4 regions of the Peribacillus sp. YIM B13482 genome follow, and region 2 is predicted to be linked to each of the others. Evidence: riboswitches for the same ligand, from Rfam matches in the RefSeq annotation. Region 2 holds a riboswitch; each other region holds the start of a gene.

Region 1 (4,869 bases), on a different contig from region 2:
TACCGTTATTCCATTATAGTAGGCTTTAATGCAATAAGAACGGGAACGTCCAAATCGGACGTTCCCATATTTTATAGCTAAAAAACAACAATACTACTTAACAAAGCCTTGTTTTTTATATAATGATTATTAAAAATAGTTGATATAGGAATAAAGCTATGAGGATACCACTTCGGAAGGTCGCCACTTTCTTGAAATCTCTTCAATATGATGAGGTGCCGTTCTGCAGCATCCTCCGATTAAACGTGCCCCAGCATGGTGCCATTCTTCAGATTTTGGTTCGAGCGTGTTACATGATTCTTGACCATGCCATGTTTTAGTTTGTGGATCATAGGTTTCACCAGAATTCGGATAAACTATAATTGGTTTTTTTGTGTTCGCACTTAACACCTTGATGGCGTCCGTGACAACTGATACTGGTGCACAGTTAATACCGATCGCAGCAATTTGCTCACTGTCCTCAAAGAACTTTGCACAATCCTCCAGCAATGTACCGTCACTTATTGCTTTCTCATTTTTCAAAGAAAAGGATAGCCAAGCATATACTTCTGGATAATCTTTCAATAATGAATTCAATACTTTTGCTTCTTGCAGGGATGGAATCGTTTCAAATGCTATAAGGTCAGCACCTGCTTCAATCAAAGCTGATATTCTTATTCGATGAAATTCTGCTAAAGTTTCATCTGAAACACCATAGTTTCCTACATATTCTGAACCATCAGCGAGGTAAGCCCCATAGGGTCCTACTGATGCAGAAACCAATGGCTTAGGTCTATTCGTTTGCGTCTCTTCCTTCCAAAAATCATCTCTCGCTCTTCTTGCGAGAAACACCGTTTTCTGAATTAACTTCAGGGCCTCTTTTTCTTGTATTCCACGCAAGGAGAAACCTTCAACAGTAGCTTGGTAGCTTGCAGTTATCGCACAGTCCGCTCCTGCACGGAAATAGTCAGTGTGAACCCGATAAATCACCTCTGGATTTTCAAGCAATACACGGGCAGACCACAGCGGATCGTCCAAATCACACCCATACCGCTCAAGCTCTGTAGCTAAAGCTCCGTCCAGAATCATGACTGAATGTTCTCGTAAAATAGCGTCAATTGGGTTAATTTTATTCTTCAAGATCTACGCCTCTTTTCTTTGAAGTTTGTGTTACATAATAACTTCCATAGCAAAACAAAATAAATGGAATACCACAATAAAGCGCAATCCGTTGTGTAGGATCAAATGCAATTCCTATACAAGAAGAAAGACAAAGCATGAAAGAAATGATTGGTACAAGCGGATATAATGGTGTACGATAAGCCAAGTCATTTACTGAATTTCCTTCTTTTATAAATCGTCTCCGAAATAGGAACTGTGAAGCGCTAATACTCATCCAAACTACAACCACGGCCAGACCCGAAATGGACACAAGCACTATATACACAGTATCCGGTGCAATAACACTAGAGAACAGGGCTAAACCACCGCCCAACATACTAAAAATGACTGAATATATCGGAACACCTCGTTTTGTTAATATTGCGAATATTGGTGATATGGTTTTCTTATCTGCAAGTGACCAAAGCATTCTGGAAGAGGCATATAGACCTGAGTTTGCAGCAGACAAAATGGCAGTTAAAATAACAAAGTTCATAATATCCGCTGCATACGGCACTCCAATTCGTTCAAGAACGGCCACAAAGGGGCTTTCTAATACGCCTGCATCCGAAATAGGCAATAATGCGGATAATACAACGATGGTTCCTACAAAAAAGATAATCAATCTCCACAATGTCAGACGAATTGCCTTTGGTATCGTTTTTTCTGGATTCACAGTTTCTCCAGCTGCAATTCCGATTAATTCAGTTCCAGAAAATGCAAAATTCACTGCAAGCATCGTCATGATAATGGCAAAAGCACCATTAGGAAATAAACCTGCACTTATAAAATTGGAAAATAGCGGTGCTGATTGAGAGTTAGTCATTGGAATATAACCTACCATTGCAGCAACTCCCAAAATAATAAATATCACGATCGCAATTACCTTTATTGACGCAAACCAAAATTCAGATTCAGCGAAAAACTTGACAGTCAGTGCATTTAATACAAAAACCAAAATGGCAAATAGAGCACTCCAAATCCAGACATTGATTGATGGATACCATCTCTGCATCAACAATCCAGCGGCCGTGAATTCCGAACCTAGTGCAACAGTCCAAGTTAGCCAATACAACCAGGCTACTGTATACCCTGTCCCAGGTCCAATGTATTTGGCTGCATAGCTATGAAACGCACCTGTCTCGGGCATATGTACTGCCAGTTCACCTAAACATAGCATGACCAGATAAACCACTAGTGCCCCTATCAGATACGAAAGGATAGTGCCAAACGGGCCAGCCTGTTGAATCGTATAACCCGTACTTAAGAATAAACCAGTTCCAATCACCCCCCCAAGCGATAGCATGATTAAATGCCGTGCTTTCATTTCCCGTTGAAATTCATGCTTCCTTTTGTTCTCCATTCATACTCCCCTTCATCCTGCATCCAGAAAAAACGAAAACGCACTCTAATAAGAGTGCGTTACTGACAAATAAAAACGTAGGGTCTCATCTATCAGGGTTTCACCCCCTGGAATTAGCACAGTGTCGTAGCAGACCTGTTGCTGAGGTTTCATAGGGCCAGTCCCTCCACCTCTCTGGATAAGAAATTTATTTTTTTATTACTTTATCAATCTATGAAAAAATTGTCAAGTATTTGTTTTGGATTGTAAAGACTTGCTTTTTTGCGGGCAAGTCGCTCAAGACTTGGAGATAACGGAAGATATAAAAAAAAGACGACATCTTTTTAAAGGTGTCGCCACAATTCTTAAGGACGTTCCAATTCAAATAATTCTCCTAGTTTTGTATAAGTATGACCCGCTAATCTTGCGACAGGTTTTAGCCCATTCTGGTCAATTCGGCCATTATGGTAAATATCTTGCTCTATATGATAGCAGACAATTTTCCCTATCAATAAATCACAACCGGGTTTATTCTGGGAACCTGCCAATGGTATCGCATGCTCTAATATGCACTCAAAGCGTACCTTTGCTTCTTGCAATCCTGGTACGGATACCTTATCACTGACAGCTGGCGTGAAATTGGTAAGACCCAATTCACTTTCGTCAGATGGGAGTTCCTTCGCCGTTCGATTTGCATCAGCTACATTATTCTCATCAGTGATATGAACAACGAATTCACCTGTTTGAATTGCATTTCGAGCCGTGTCCTTTGAAACTCCTTCTTTCCGTTGAACAGAAATGGAAATCATTGGAGGATTTGAACTGACTATGTTAAAAAAGCTGAACGGCGCTATATTGATTGTACCGGTTTCGGATTGTGTCGTAACCAAGGCTATAGGTCTCGGTATAATGCTTCCAGTCAAAAACTTATAATTATCCCGTTCAGTAAGACTTTCAGGATTAACAGAAATCATCTTCATTCCCTCTCATTCTTATAAAAAGTTCTTTTGAAACCATGAACCCGCTGCCTCAACCTCTGAACGTGTTAACTGATGACCGTAATTTTCCCATTGAACATCCACTGTAGCACCAGCTTGCAGTAAAAGTTGATTAAGTTCATCAGTTTCTGCTGCCGGGCAAATCGGATCGTTTTTACCTGCAGCAATAAATACAGGTATATCCGAAAGGGACGGCAAAGCAATCCCTCTTCTAGGCACCATGGGATGATGAAGAATCGCTCCTTGTAATGCCACTTCGAAATGGAACAGCAAACTTGCCGCTATATTTGCACCATTGGAATAACCTAATGCTACCACTCTTTCACGGTCGAAGTCATATTTTTTGGACGCTGATTCCAAGAAGTCATAAAGCTCCTTCGTACGAAAGATCAAATCTTCTTCATCAAAAACCCCTTCGGATAACCGGCGGAAAAAACGAGGCATTCCGTTTTCAAGTACATTTCCCCGTACGCTCAATACGGATGATCCCGGTGAAACCATTTCCGCTAATGGCAAGAGATCTGTTTCCGTTCCTCCAGTGCCATGTAAAAGCAAAAGCAATGGCGCTTCTGGATTACTTCCTTTTTGAAAAATATGCTTCATCATTTATCCTCCTCCAGTACTCTCGGCACTGCCGGCAGTAACGTTTTCTCCATGATTCCCCTTTTTTCTTCCAGCCATGGCGGCAGCATTAATTTACTACCCATCGTTTCCTTCGTTTCATCATGAGCGAAGCCAGGTGGATCTGTGGCAACTTCAAAAAGTATGCCTCCATCTTCCCTGAAATAAATGGCATCGAAGTATTGACGGTCTGTAAAGGGTGTCACACCATAGCCATGGTTGGCGATATGCTCCCTCCATTCTTTATGATCTTCATTATCGATGGCACGCCATGCAAGATGATGGACAGTTCCCACTCCGATGTTCCCATTTGGCAAAACCGTTTTTTTAACATCTATCAAATTTCCGATGTCCGATGTGGATTTGAAGCGGATGTAATCGCCCTCTTCCCCAATTTTTTGCAAGCCCATCACTTTCTCTAATAGTTCCATCGTTTTGATCGGTTTTGACGTCAATAATACGGCACCGCCGAATCCCTTGACCGCCTTGGAAGCTGGTACACCGCCGAATGACCACTCGCTATTTTTCCCTTCTTTACGCTCAACCAGTTCAAGTCGCAAACCATGGGGATCTTGAAATTCCAGATATTCCTCTCCAAAACGTGAAACTTTCTCGAATACTATATTAAACCTGTTCAACCGCATTTCCCAGAAATCCATTGAACCTTCCGGAACCGCATATGTTGTAATCCCCACTTGTCCAGAGCCAATTTTCCCTTGGTATGCCGCTGGCCAAGGAAAGAAAGTGATGATGGTCCCTGGTGAACCT
Region 2 (4,699 bases):
GGACCAAAACCACTTCATCATGTCCGCATTCAGAGCATTTCATGAGATGCGGGCATTGGCCTTTTTGAAGGGATTGAGGGTATCCGTCGTTTTCTTTAAGTGTGTCGATATCCATATAAGCACTGTAATCATCAGCGTAATCCATGAATTTCCCTTTATCATCAAGATCACTGCTGCACTCCGGGCAATTTACATGAATTTTTCTTAGACCGTTGCAAAGCGGGCATAAAGACATTGTTTTTCCTCCTGTCCCCGATACTTTTCCATTATTTTAACATATGGGAACACCCTCCCTAAAACCAACGGGAGGGTACTCCTATGCAATTATTTATTAACCATGTCAGCAGGATCTACCCATGCTTTGAATTCAGCTTCCGTCAGGAATTCTAATTTCAACGCCGCTTCTTTTAACGTAGAGTTGTCCTTGAATGCAGTTTTGGCGATCTTGGCTGCTTTTTCATAACCAATATGCGGGTTCAATGCTGTTACCAACATAAGTGAACGGTCTACATTTTCTTTGATTTTATCTTCATTTGCAGTGATGCCAACTGCACAATTAATGTTGAAAGAGTGAATGCCTTCCGTCAATAATTTCACCGTTTGCAGGAAGTTAAAGATGATGACTGGTTTGAATACATTCAGTTCAAAGTTACCTTGGCTTGCTGCAAAGCCAATCGTAGCATCGTTACCCACAATTTGTGTCGCAATCATGGTAAGCGCTTCACTTTGTGTAGGATTGACTTTACCTGGCATGATGGAGCTGCCTGGCTCGTTTTCAGGAATGGCAATTTCGCCGATTCCGCTTCTAGGGCCACTTGCCAGCCATCTGACATCGTTCGCAATTTTCATTAAATCCGCTGCCAATGCTTTCAACGCACCGTGTGCGTAGACGATTTCGTTATGGCTTGTCAATGCATGGAACTTATTATCCGAAGTGACGAAGGGATGTCCTGTATCTGCTGCAATTTGTTTGGCGGAAAGTCCTGGGAATTCTTTTTTTGTATTGATTCCCGTTCCTACAGCCGTTCCGCCTAGGGCCAGGTTCAATAATTTTTGGCTGCTTTCCTGAATCATCGCGAGATCTTTATCGAGCATCGCTTTCCAACCGGAAATTTCTTGTCCCAAAGTCAGTGGTGTTGCATCTTGAAGATGTGTCCGGCCAATTTTCACGACATCCCAAAATTCTTTTTCTTTTGAATCGAAAGTATCACGAAGTGCTTTGATGGCAGGAACCAATTTTTCAGCGACTTCCATAAAGGCTGCAATATGCATGGCGGTCGGGAAAGTATCATTGGAGCTTTGTGCCTTGTTAACATCATCATTCGGGTGAAGGGTTTCGGATTCACCATTTTCTTTTAACCATTCATTCCCTTTGTTAGCGACCACTTCATTCACGTTCATATTACTTTGCGTACCGCTTCCCGTTTGCCAAACTACAAGTGGGAAATGTTCATCAAGCGTACCTTCAAGGATTTCGTCGCAAATCTTAACGATGGCATTCTTTTTAACCTCCGAAAGATCACCAAGATCATAGTTCACCTTTGCCGCAGCTTGTTTAACGTATGCAAATGCACGAACTAATTCAATCGGCATTTTTTCGTTACCGATTTTGAAATTGTTACGGCTTCTCTCCGTTTGTGCACCCCAATATTTATCGGCAGGAACTTTCACTTCACCCATCGTATCTCGTTCGATTCTGTATTCCATGTGTTCTCCTCCTATTGTTTGCACTATTCATCGAAGACCATATGTATATGAAATGAATAATGTCATATTATTCTTTCTCTCTATACATTGTACAAACTTTATTTTTTTAATGCAAAAATAACCGGCCATGCCTCCCCCTTTTTCTTTAAAATCCATTTAATATCGTGTTTATCCCTGGACCCATGAAAATTTTGGATATTCTTTTTAGACACATAAAGTGTTGGCACCGCTAGTCTCCAATTGCCCTATTCATGAAAATCAAAGCATTATCATCCAAAATGTTCTTGACAGTATTTTATATATATAGTAAATTCAAAAGAAATTGAATAATCTAAACTCTTATCGAGAGAGGTAGAGGGAATGGCCCGATGACACCTCAGCAACCTTCATTTGTTTCAAACCAATGAAAAGGTGCTAATTCCACAAGTTTGTGAACTTGGAAGATAAGAAGAATGACTCGTCCCTATTTAATCAAAGTCTTCTTCTTAAAGAAGACTTTTTTTTATTTTATTTAACTAAAAAGGAGCAGTGAAAACTATGTACAAAACTGAAACATATCTTGCTCAATTAGGAAATCGCAGTGAAACGGCGACAGGAACAGTCAATCCGCCAGTATACTTTTCAACAGCTTTTCGCCATGAAGGAATCGGCCAATCGACTGGATTTGATTATACAAGGACAGGTAATCCTACACGCCAACTATTGGAACGATCCATCGCCGATCTGGAAAAAGGCGACCAAGGGTATGCCTGCAGTTCAGGAATGGCAGCCATTTCTACTATACTGGCCTTATTTAAATCAGATGATGCATGGATTGTCAGCGAAGATCTTTATGGCGGTACATATCGTCTGTTGGAACAAGGGTTTAAGAAATGGGGATTGAAGTGCGACTATGTAAACACTTGTTGTTTGGAGGATATTGAAAAAGCCATCACTCCTCACACGAAAGCCATCTTCATCGAAACTCCCACTAACCCTCTTATGCAGCAAACAGACATTAGCGCCGTTGCAGCATTGGCCAAACGATTTAATTTATTGTTAATCGTTGATAACACTTTTTACACGCCTCTTATTCAACAACCCATCCTGCTTGGAGCAGATATTGTGATCCACAGTGCAACCAAGTATCTCGGTGGTCATAATGATGTGCTCGCTGGACTGATCGTTGCTAGCGGCGCTGAATTATGTGATGCACTTGCCTTCCATCATAATGGCATGGGAGCTGTCTTGAGCCCATTTGATTCCTGGCTGTTGATGCGCGGAATGAAAACCCTGGCATTGCGGATGGAACGTCATGAAAAGAATGCCAAGATACTTGTAGATTACTTGTCGGAACATGATTGTGTTACAGATGTATTGTATCCAGGTAGAGGCGGCATGATTTCATTCCGTATCATTGATGAAGCGGCGGTCAACCCATTTTTACAATCACTCTCATTAATTTCGTTTGCAGAAAGCCTTGGAGGGGTTGAAAGCTTCATCACCTATCCTGCTACACAAACACATGCCGATATACCGCTTGAAGTCAGAACGGCGAACGGGGTTTGCAATCGCCTGCTGCGCTTCTCCGTCGGCATTGAAGACAGCGAAGATTTGATCCAGGACTTACAGCAAGCATTCGCACATGTAAAAAGGGAGGCACTACGATGACCACTCATGATTTCAGCTTTGAAACCAAATTACTTCATAATCAACATAAATTCGATCCTGCAACAGGCGGTGTGAGCGTCCCCATTCAGCACGCATCCACTTTCCATCAATCCGATATCGATCAATTCGGCAAATATGATTACAGCAGAAGCGGGAACCCAACTCGCGAAGCACTGGAAGATATCATTGCCGAACTTGAGGAAGGCACTCACGGTTTTGCCTTTTCATCAGGTATGGCAGCCATTTCAACAGCTTTCCTGCTGTTGTCTGCCGGAGACCATATCGTCATTTCCGAAGATGTGTATGGCGGTACGTTCAGGATGGTCACAAACGTTTTGACGCGTTTCAATATTGAGCATACATTCGTTGACATGACGGACCTTGAAAGCATTAAAGCGGCCATTCAGCCAAATACGAGAGCCATATACATCGAAACGCCTTCAAATCCATTACTTAAAGTGACCGATATTAAAGCAGTATGTGATATCGCGAAAAAAGCCGGTGCCTTAAGTTTTGTTGATAATACATTCTTGACCCCAGCATTACAAAAACCACTGAATCTGGGCGCTGATGTTGTCCTTCATAGCGCAACGAAATTTTTATCCGGCCATAGTGATGTGATAGCTGGACTTGCCGTAGTAAAAGATCCGGATTTGGCAGTAAGACTCGGTTCCCTCCAAAACTCCTTTGGAGCGGTTCTTGGTGTACAGGACGCCTGGCTTGTAATGAGAGGTCTGAAAACCTTGTCCGTTAGAATGGAACACTCCCAAAAAGGGGCAGAAAAGATTGCCGCCTACTTAAATGAGCAGCCTTTGGTGAAAAAGGTTTATTATCCTGGCCTGGCCGATCATCCACAGCACGAAATCCAGCAAGGCCAGTCGCTTGGTGCAGGGGCGGTCCTATCATTTGAATTGGAAAGCGAAGAAGTCTTCCGCTCTTTCGTGAACACTGTCGAGCTTCCTGTCTTTGCCGTAAGCCTTGGAGCGGTCGAATCGATTTTATCCTACCCGGCCAAAATGTCCCATGCTGCCATGCCTGCTGATGAAAGGGAAAAGCGAGGCATCACGAACAGCTTGCTCCGCCTCTCTGTCGGACTTGAAAATCCGGACGATTTAATCAAGGATTTCGATGCTGCCCTCGTAAATATTGCAAAAGGGGAAGCAATTGCTGCAAAATGATTAAAGGATGGGTGCCTCATAAATTATGGGCACCCACTTGTTTGCATCATTTTAATTCTTTTTCAACCTATTAATAAATAAAGGCCAACGATTTTGAACTGTGCCCCATTTTACGGACAGTATAAAAAAGTGCCTAAGCAGCTAATAAATGGTCCCGGTATTGT
Region 3 (4,869 bases), on a different contig from region 2:
TCGATTTCACTTGGAACGCTTCCGAATTTTTTAAAGTTTGCACGGAATTGGGCAGCAAGAGCTGTAGCTGCTTGTGTATATGCAGCAGGATCTTCCCAAGTCTTGATTGGCTGAAGCACTTCGTCAGGAACACCAGGAACATGAAGTGGAATATCCAAACCAAAGATATCGTCTTTGGTTGTCTCGATATTTGCTAATTCGCCTTCAAGTGCCGCTTGTACCATCGCACGAGTGTAAGCAAGTTTCATACGGCTGCCAGTTCCGTATGCACCGCCAGTCCATCCAGTGTTGACAAGGTATACCTTTGCGTTGTGCTCGTCAATTTTATCTCCAAGCATTTCAGCATAGCGTGTAGCGGGAAGCGGTAAGAATGGTGAACCGAAACATGTTGAAAATGTAGCTTCCGGTGAAGTTACTCCTCTTTCAGTACCAGCCAATTTACTTGTGTACCCACTTAGGAAATGGAACATTGCCTGTTCCTTGGAAAGCTTGCTGATTGGAGGCAGTACGCCTGAAGCATCAGCTGTTAAGAAAATGATTGTATTTGGGTGTCCTGCGATACTTGGGCTCACGATGTTATCGATCGCTTGCATTTGGTATGCAGCACGAGTGTTTTCTGTTAATGAACTATCATCATAGTTCGCTTCACGTGTTTCAGGATCAACAACTACGTTTTCCAATACGGCACCGAAACGGATCGCATCGAAAATTTGTGGTTCTTTTTCGCGTGAAAGGTTGATCGTTTTAGCATAGCAGCCGCCTTCGATGTTGAAAACACCGTTAGAAGACCAGCCGTGCTCGTCATCGCCAATCAGTTTACGATTAGTGTCTGCGGATAACGTTGTTTTACCTGTACCGGACAGTCCGAAGAATAAAGCGACGTCCCCTTCACGTCCTACGTTAGCAGAGCAATGCATTGGAAGGATTCCAGCCTCTGGAAGTAAGTAGTTCATGATCGAGAAGATCGATTTTTTCATTTCTCCTGCATATTCCGTTCCGCCGATAAGGATGGTGCGGCGTTCAAATGAAACGATGATGAAAGTTTCAGAAGAAGTTCCGTCCACTTCTGGATCTGCTTTGAAATTAGGTGCCGAAAGTATTGTGAATTCTGATTCGTGACCTCTTAGTTCCTCTTCGTTTGGACGGATGAACAAAGTATGGGCGAAAAGATTATGCCAAGCATATTCATTAACAACTTGGATAGGAAGGCGTGATGATTCGTCTGCACCAGCGAAACCTTTGAAAACAAAAATCTCTTCTTTTGCTTTTAGGTAGTCAACTACTTTATTATATAGTTTATTGAACACATCTTCGGAAATTGGCCGGTTCACTGAACCCCAATCGACTTTATCTTTAACAGATGCTTCTTCCACGATATATTTATCTTTAGGTGAACGACCAGTATATTTGCCGGTTTCAGCTTTTACTGCTCCAGTTGATGTTAAAACGCCTTCGTTTCTGCTCAATACCTTTTCAACCAATTGAGGAACTGAAAGTTGAGTTTGAACATTGTTTCCTGTTAATAATTGGTGTAACTCATTAGAAACATCTACAGAATTCATATATGAGGTACCTTCCTTTGTTTAAGTTTTTATATTACAATTAGTATAACACATTCATTTAAATAGTCTATACTATTTATTTTTTTTTGTGATAATTTTCAACTGGCCGCATTAATCAATTTAAATGGGAAGGAACCGAGTCAGGATGATCGCATATACTTTCATGGAAGCATCTTAATTTTGAATGGTAAATCATGATGCCTTTCCAATTCTTTTTCTCAATGTTCTATTATTAATGGCAATTTTCATTATTTCTATTCGCCCTGGCTTGGAAACCCTTTAAAGACGTTGAACCAACACGTATTTTCACGTGAACCCCATTCTGGGGGAAATGTTCTTTTTTAGAAAAGCATTGACAAATTCCAACCAGATACGATAATATCTTAAATTGTACGGATTCTCTTATCCCGAGTTGGTGGAGGGACAGGCCCTTTGAAACCCAGCAACCTGCCATATTGAACTTGACTCCAAGATCGATCGCCGAAAATAAAGCGATGGTTCTTCAAGGAATAGTGGTGATGGTGCTAACCTGAGCAAGGTAAAAAACCCTTGAACGATAAGAGTGAAAGGATAGAAGACAGAATTTTAAACCTTTCCTCATTTGCCAGGGAAGGTTTTTGTGTTTTTAATAAGTAATTCTGTGTCTATAGTTGAAACTAATGAGGGAAACGAGTTCCGTAAAAAATCAGGCTTATGCCTACAACATACTAACTTCCAAGGAGGAAATATGATGTCAAAGAAACGTCTATTTACTTCTGAATCTGTTACAGAGGGCCATCCGGACAAGATTTGTGATCAGATTTCAGATTCCATTTTAGATGCTATCCTTGCTAAGGATGCAAATGCACGTGTTGCGTGCGAAACAAGTGTAACAACAGGTCTTGTACTTGTTGCTGGAGAAATTACAACATCCGCTTACGTGGATATTCCGCGTATCGTTCGTGATACGATTGCAGGAATTGGCTACACACGTGCGAAATACGGTTTCGATGCTGAAACTTGTGCTGTATTAAGTTCAATTGATGAGCAGTCTGCCGATATCGCAGCTGGCGTCGATAAAGCATTGGAAGCTCGTGAAGGACACATGTCAGAGGAAGAAATCGATGCAATCGGTGCAGGGGACCAAGGTCTTATGTTCGGATTTGCCTGTAATGAAACTGAAGAGCTTATGCCGCTTCCGATCTCATTGGCACATAAACTTTCATTCCGCCTGGCTCAAGTTCGTAAAGATGAAACGCTTGCTTACTTACGCCCTGATGGTAAAACACAGGTAACTGTGGAGTATGATGAGAATAACCGTCCTGTACGTGTAGATACGATCGTTATCTCTACACAACATGATGCAGAAATTACGCTTGAACAAATTCAAGCAGATTTAAAAGAACATGTAATTAAAGCAGTTGTTCCAGCTGAATTGATCGATGCTGAAACTAAGTACTTCATCAACCCGACTGGCCGTTTCGTAATTGGCGGACCTCAAGGGGATGCTGGTCTTACTGGACGTAAAATCATCGTTGATACGTATGGCGGATACGCTCGTCACGGCGGCGGTGCATTCTCTGGTAAGGATGCTACTAAAGTTGACCGTTCTGCGGCATATGCTGCTCGTTACGTTGCGAAAAACATCGTGGCAGCTGGCCTTGCTGACAAAGCGGAAGTTCAATTGGCATACGCAATTGGTGTGGCAGAGCCTGTATCGATCTCGATTGATACATTCGGAACTGGTACTGTTAGCGAAGAAGTCCTTGTTGACCTAGTTCGCGCTAACTTCGACCTTCGTCCAGCCGGTATCATCAAAATGCTTGATCTTCGTCGCCCGATTTACAAACAAACAGCTGCATACGGACACTTTGGCCGTACAGATGTCGATCTTCCATGGGAACGCACAGATAAAGCAGAAACATTAAAAGCACAAGCATAATCAATAAATGAAAAGGTGTCCCGCTTATAGCGGACACCTTTTTTTTATTGACTTATTTTGCCGTCAGAGGGAATAATTCAAGAAATCCCATAGAAATCCACTCACGTGCATATACCCGTGAGATTAGTGCGAATACTCGTGAGATTGGTGCGTATACCCGTGAGATTGTTGCGAATACTCGTGAGTTTGGTGCATAAACTCATGGATTGGTGCGAATACTCGTGAGTTTGGCTCGTTTACTCGTGAGTTTAGTGCGAATACTCGTGAGATTGGGCGTTTACTCGTGAGTTTAGTGCGAATACTCGTGAGTTTGGGCGTTTACTCGTGAGATTAGTGCGAATACTCGTGAGTTTGGTGCATATACTCGTGAGTTTAGTGCGAATACTCGTGAGATTGGCTCGTTTACTCGTGAGTTTAGTGCGAATACTCGTGAGTTTGGTTCATTTACTCGTGAATTTGGCTCATATACTCGTGAGTTCGTAAGTTTGGTGCGTACCTATAAGTTCCCGCTATATTCAGTTTATTTTATACGTTCTGCCGTTTTGTAGTATTGCCCTTTTTCAGCATATTCGCGTACGATACGTTCCATATCCTGACGGTCTTCTTCGTTGATTTCACGAATGACCTTAGCTGGGCGTCCGAATGCCAACATGTTCGGTGGAATGACTTTGCCTTGGGGAACGAGACTGCCTGCACCTATAAAAGCCCCTTCGCCGATTTCCGCTGCATCAAGCACAATCGAGCCCATGCCGATCAAAGCTCCTTTTCGGATTTTACAGCTATGTAAAATGACCTGATGGCCAATGGTTACTTCATCCTCGATGATCAATGGATTATTTGGGCTTTGGTGCAGAACGCTGTTATCCTGTATACTGACTTTGTTCCCAATGATGGTTGGGGATACATCGCCGCGTATGACGGAATTGAACCAAATTGACGATTCTTCACCAATTTTCACATCACCTGTCACGACAGCGTTTTCAGCAATATAAGCGCTTTCAGCGATATCAGGTTCTTTACCTTTAAACGGATAAATAATCATTTTCAATCATTTCCTTTCCGAAGTGAATGTTTTTATGTATTATTTTAATATACCGTATGCAAATACACTTGGCTATTTATAATATAAATGTACAACTTGTTAGGTTTCTTTTTTGGCGAAAATCACGAATATGGTTATAATTTATATATATTATTTTAACTATCATGGATCGTATACAACAAGTGAAAAGTGAAAGGGGGATTTCGAATGTGGAAATGGGAGACAGAAGGAGACGCAAAAGGCGTAATTGTCATCATTCATGGGGCGATGGAACATCACGGCCGTTATAAGTGGTTAACACAAATGTGGCTTTCAGCTGGATACCATGTCGTCATGGGCGACCT
Region 4 (4,869 bases), on a different contig from region 2:
AATCAATAAACCGACAGCAAATGGGTTCAGACCTTCTGTAAACTCGCCGGCTCCAATAAACAATAAGCCAAGAACAAGGATGAACGTACCAATCATTTCACTTAATAGATTTGAAAAAGTATGTGGGATAGCCGGTGAGGTTGAAAACACACCAAGCTTTGTACCTGGATCCTCCGTAGCTTTCCAGTGTGGTAAATAATGCAGGAATACAAGAGTCGCACCTATAATTGCCCCTATCATTTGGGCCATGATGTACCCTGGCACATCAGCCCAAGGAAAATCTCCATTGATAGCTAATGCTACTGTAACAGCCGGGTTTAAATGTGCCCCGCTTATGGACCCCACTGCAAAAACACCCATTGTAACAGCCAATCCCCACGCAATCGTGATAACGATCCAGCCGGCATCTTTTGCATAAGAACCCTTTAAGGATGAACCAGCCCCAATACCTGCTCCGAATAAAACTAAAATCATCGTGCCTACCACTTCTCCCCAAAATGGAGTCATGAATAAAACCCCTCCCCTGATAAATTTTTAAACCATGCCAACAAATAAAAGGAGATCCACAGCAGAACTATCTTCATAAAATAAATTATGAATAGATCTGTTGTGAATCTCCTAGTCTCCGTCACATATATTAACTTATAATTTACAATATACTAGTTTGTGAAAACGCTGTCAATTATTTCACGAGGAATTATTCTATTTTTCTGTATTTTTTTTCAACTTCCTCGTTCGACCCCATTAAACGATATCCCATAATTCAGTTTTGGAAGTGGTGATTGACGACGCTCCAGCATCAAGGGCGTTCAGGACTTCATCCGAAGTACGTATGAGGCCGCCTGCAAAAATCGGTGTCTGCAATCGTTCCTTCACCTCTTTTATCATCCATGGCATGGCGCCTGGCAATACTTCGATATAGTCCGGCTTGGTTTTCTGCACCAGCTTATAACTTTTCTCCAGAGCATGTGAATCTATTAAAAAGATTCGCTGGATGGCAATGACCCCCTTTTGCTTCGCCTTCAATATAACGTTTGATTTTGTTGAAATCAGCCCATATGGATGATATTCCTGACAAATGAATTCTGTCGCGTACTCATCACTTCTTATGCCATGGATCAAATCGACATGATAAATCATTTTCTTATTATGCTGCTTTGCCATCATACTTACGTTTTTCAATTGTGATATATGCAAATCAAGAAACACACCTATTTCATAGGAACTTTCTAAAAATCTTTCGAAATCCTTCATGCTTGCTGAAGCAGGCAAAATCTTCTGGTCCATTATTCCCCCCCTTATCTCCTGGAAAACTATAAGTAATTTAGTATATTTTATAGAGCTTGATTTATCAAACACATTGTGAGGTATGGCATTTCAACCTACCCTTACACTATCATACCTGGCATCCCCTTTAAATATTGTGGCTAAAAACGATCCATCATATTGAAAGTTTCATTTTCAATGCACCTTCGACCAGCTCATACGATTTAATTGTGCCAACGGGGATTTTTCTCACGATGTTCCAAGCATTAACATTCATTTTGATCGTTCTATTTTCGAATTCAAAAAATGGCGGTTTGTTAAATATCCTTTGGTTAATGAAATTCCTGTCAATAGGCTCCATTTCCACTAATTCAAATGAAATCGTTCTTTTTTCCACGTGAACCGGTTTTAATGTAATCCGGAAAGCCACATTTTTCTTAAACATCATTTTTTTCACTTCCGTCGTTCCGGAAAGCACTATATGCTTTGGTGTAATCTCGACTTTAATAACCTGATCATATGATTTCATTCTTAAGATTTTCTCTATCATGGCTTCAGTTACCGTTATCGGTATGCCATTTTTGAATGGACTGAATGTACTCATCCTTGCATTCCCCTCCTGCCGCTCATATGAAACGTCGGTTATAGCATATGCCGGGTTCCCTGATGTAGTTAACATTTCAACCCATATTAATAATCGGTATATTCGAAATCTTCCACCTTCATTACTTGACCTTTATAAAAACTACCTGTATAGTCTTAATTAATTTAATAGACAACTCTTATCCAGAGAGGTGGAGGGACTGGCCCTTTGATGCCTCAGCAACAGACTGATCATGTACTGTGCTAATTCCAGAAGTGTAGAAACTTGAAGATAAGAAGAGTATATAGCTTTGCTGCCAACACCTCTTCTTATTTTTAAGAAGAGGTGTTTTATTTTTAGGCTCTTTTCGTAAAGATTGTTGTTTTTAAAACGAAACTATTTAAGGTTGATTGGAGCGGAAGTGCGAGACTCCTGCGGGAGCAGCGGGACAGGTGAGACCCCACAGGCGTTTACGCCGAGGAGGCTCACCGCCCGCCCCGCGGAAAGCGAGCATCTGGAGGGGAAATCAACCACAACTCACTACCTGATAAATAGCAACAGAGTATGTGAAAACAGCCTATTTTTAAAAGGAAAGAAGGAATGCAACATGTCAATCACATTAACGAAGGCACCATTCAGGGCCGATCACGTCGGAAGTTTATTAAGACCAGAACGTTTACATATTGCCAGGAAGCAATTTAAGGAAGGTACCATTTCAGCAGAGCGGCTTCGTGAAGTTGAAACCGAAGAAATCAATCGGATTGTCGAAAAACAAATTGAAGTTGGATTGGAGGCCGTGACGGATGGTGAGTTCAGACGAACATGGTGGCACTTTGACTTCCTCGAACATTTAAATGGCATCGAGGGATATGTGACTGAAAAAGGTCTCACATTCGATGGTGTCGAAACAGAGAGATATAACGTCCGCAATACCGGGAAGGTTTCATTCAATCCCGAACATCCCTTCATTCGTGATTTCATTGAATTGAACAAAATCGTGAACGGACGCGCCGTTGCCAAGCAAACCATTCCCAGTCCGAATCAATTATTTGCTGTAGGCATTCATAATGAAGACATCTACCCTGATATTGAAGACTATGCTAATGATATCATCAAAGCGTATCAGCATGCTTTGAAGGCTTTTTATGAAGCAGGTGTACGTTATCTTCAATTGGATGATGTATATATAGCCAGACTTTCAGCTCCAGATTTCCAGTTCAAAGATGGAAAATATACGAGGGAACAGTTAATCGATCTTGCACTTCGCGTAATTAATGGCGCATTGGAAGGCAAACCAGAAGACCTTGTCGTCACTACACACCTATGTCGTGGGAACTACCAGTCGACTTGGGCGTTTGAAGGAAGCTATGCCCGTATCGCCCCAACTTTATTGGCAAAAGAAACAGTGGATGGATTTTTCTTGGAATATGATGATCAACGCTCAGGAGATTTCAAGCCATTGGAATACATTCCAAATGGCGGTGCACGGGTCGTACTGGGTGTCGTCACTTCAAAAAATGGAGAAATCGAAGACAAGGAAGCTGTTAAGGCACGCATTGAAGAAGCCTCGCACTTCGTTCCTCTCGAACAATTATGCTTAAGTCCGCAATGCGGATTCGCCTCCACCCATCACGGCAACAAGCTGACCGAAGAACAGCAATGGGAAAAGCTGAAATTCGTCGTTGATGTAGCAAAAGAAGTATGGAAATGATTTTTTAGCGGAGACTTTAATTCTGATTTACAGGATTTGAACAACCTAATCGGCCCGCACTGATAAGGGAGCCGATTAGGTTCTTGCAATAATACATTTCCATTCCTTTAATGACTCTTTAGATAACGGTATCAAGTTTTGCTATTTATGAAACTAACGATGAATGATAAAACCATTTGACATATCGATAATTCTCGATATAATGAAATGTATGAAAACAATCGAGATATTTAAAGCATTATCCAATGAATCCAGGTTGCAAATCTTACAATGGCTCAAGGCGCCTGAACTCCACTTCACCCCTCATGAGGGAATAGACATGAAGGAAACCGGCGTTTGCGTAAGTCAGATTACGGAAAAATTAAACATGACCCAGTCCACGGCCTCTCAATACCTCTCGATGCTTCTTAGAGCAGGATTGATTAAAACGGAGCGGATAGGAAAGTTTACGTATTACAAACGAGATGAAGAGGCAATCTCAAAAATTACTGATTTCTTGAAAGAAGAAGTATGAAAATGAACCTGATCCGTACATTAGAGGGTTGGGTTCATTTTTCTCTCTAACATTTCGATATTTCGCGATATGTTTATTTTTTATTCATACATATTAACATATAACGATATGTCTTTATATAAAATTAATAATCATTAATGAGGAGTGAATCTATTTTGCTTAATACATGGAAAATTTACATGTTAGCGATTATCAGTTTTTTAGTAGGAACATCCGAATTCATCATATCCGGAATTTTGGATAAGATTGCGGATTCTCTTGGAGTGACCCTTGCTGCCGCAGGACAGCTCATTACAATTTTCTCCCTTGTCTACGCAATCGGTACACCCATTCTCATGGCTTTGACAGCAAGTTTAGACAGACGAAGATTAATGTTGTATTCCCTTGGACTATTCGTAGTGGCCAATCTGCTTGCCTTTCTATTACCAGGCTTTGGACCTTTTCTATTTGCACGCATAATCATGGCACTTGGTGCAGGATTGGTTGTAGTCACCGCTCTGAATATTGCCGCTCAGCTTGCTCCGCCAAATAAACAAGCAAGTTCTATTGCGACAGTTGTCATGGGGTTTACAGCTTCCCTTATCATTGGCGTACCTCTCGGAAGAATCATGACAGATGCATTCGGGTGGAAATCCGTCTTTGGCGGAATCGCCCTATTCGGCCTGATTGCCATGATCGTTTTATTCTTTACCATTCCTCCTACCAAAGGGGATAAACCAGTACCACTTCTCCAGCAGCTGGCCCTTCTTAAAAAAAGGAAAGTTGCCCTTGGATTATCGATAACCTTCTTCTGGC

The links. Region 2 has a riboswitch for S-adenosylmethionine ahead of ACFX4L_RS24940 (methionine biosynthesis PLP-dependent protein). Riboswitches for the same ligand answer to the same signal wherever they lie in the genome.
Region 1: it holds a riboswitch for S-adenosylmethionine, as region 2 does, so the genes downstream of both, mmuP (S-methylmethionine permease) here and ACFX4L_RS24940 (methionine biosynthesis PLP-dependent protein) in region 2, are expected to answer to the same signal.
Region 3: it holds a riboswitch for S-adenosylmethionine, as region 2 does, so the genes downstream of both, metK (methionine adenosyltransferase) here and ACFX4L_RS24940 (methionine biosynthesis PLP-dependent protein) in region 2, are expected to answer to the same signal.
Region 4: it holds a riboswitch for S-adenosylmethionine, as region 2 does, so the genes downstream of both, ACFX4L_RS12925 (5-methyltetrahydropteroyltriglutamate--homocysteine S-methyltransferase) here and ACFX4L_RS24940 (methionine biosynthesis PLP-dependent protein) in region 2, are expected to answer to the same signal.

The regions. Positions count from the first base shown of each region.
Region 1 covers NZ_JBHZPF010000005.1:40,873-45,741, reverse strand. The annotation lists gene mmuM (homocysteine S-methyltransferase) at 157-1,119, opposite strand; gene mmuP (S-methylmethionine permease) at 1,109-2,503, opposite strand; SAM riboswitch class I at 2,586-2,688, opposite strand; gene ACFX4L_RS04785 (flavin reductase family protein) at 2,848-3,456, opposite strand; gene ACFX4L_RS04780 (alpha/beta hydrolase) at 3,475-4,083, opposite strand; gene ACFX4L_RS04775 (ring-cleaving dioxygenase) at 4,083-4,869, opposite strand, start outside.
Region 2 covers NZ_JBHZPF010000113.1:136-4,834, forward strand. The annotation lists gene ACFX4L_RS24930 (hypothetical protein) at 1-235, opposite strand, end outside; gene fumC (class II fumarate hydratase) at 325-1,707, opposite strand; SAM riboswitch class I at 2,044-2,157, shown strand; gene ACFX4L_RS24940 (methionine biosynthesis PLP-dependent protein) at 2,245-3,357, shown strand; gene metC (cystathionine beta-lyase) at 3,354-4,535, shown strand.
Region 3 covers NZ_JBHZPF010000036.1:35,427-40,295, forward strand. The annotation lists gene pckA (phosphoenolpyruvate carboxykinase (ATP)) at 1-1,562, opposite strand, end outside; SAM riboswitch class I at 1,962-2,125, shown strand; gene metK (methionine adenosyltransferase) at 2,290-3,483, shown strand; gene ACFX4L_RS16855 (gamma carbonic anhydrase) at 4,004-4,522, opposite strand; gene ACFX4L_RS16860 (alpha/beta hydrolase) at 4,733-4,869, shown strand, end outside.
Region 4 covers NZ_JBHZPF010000023.1:25,663-30,531, forward strand. The annotation lists gene ACFX4L_RS12910 (MIP/aquaporin family protein) at 1-507, opposite strand, end outside; gene ACFX4L_RS12915 (glycerol-3-phosphate responsive antiterminator) at 745-1,287, opposite strand; gene ACFX4L_RS12920 (hypothetical protein) at 1,442-1,870, opposite strand; SAM riboswitch class I at 2,046-2,147, shown strand; gene ACFX4L_RS12925 (5-methyltetrahydropteroyltriglutamate--homocysteine S-methyltransferase) at 2,457-3,560, shown strand; gene ACFX4L_RS12930 (ArsR/SmtB family transcription factor) at 3,772-4,074, shown strand; gene ACFX4L_RS12935 (MFS transporter) at 4,230-4,869, shown strand, end outside.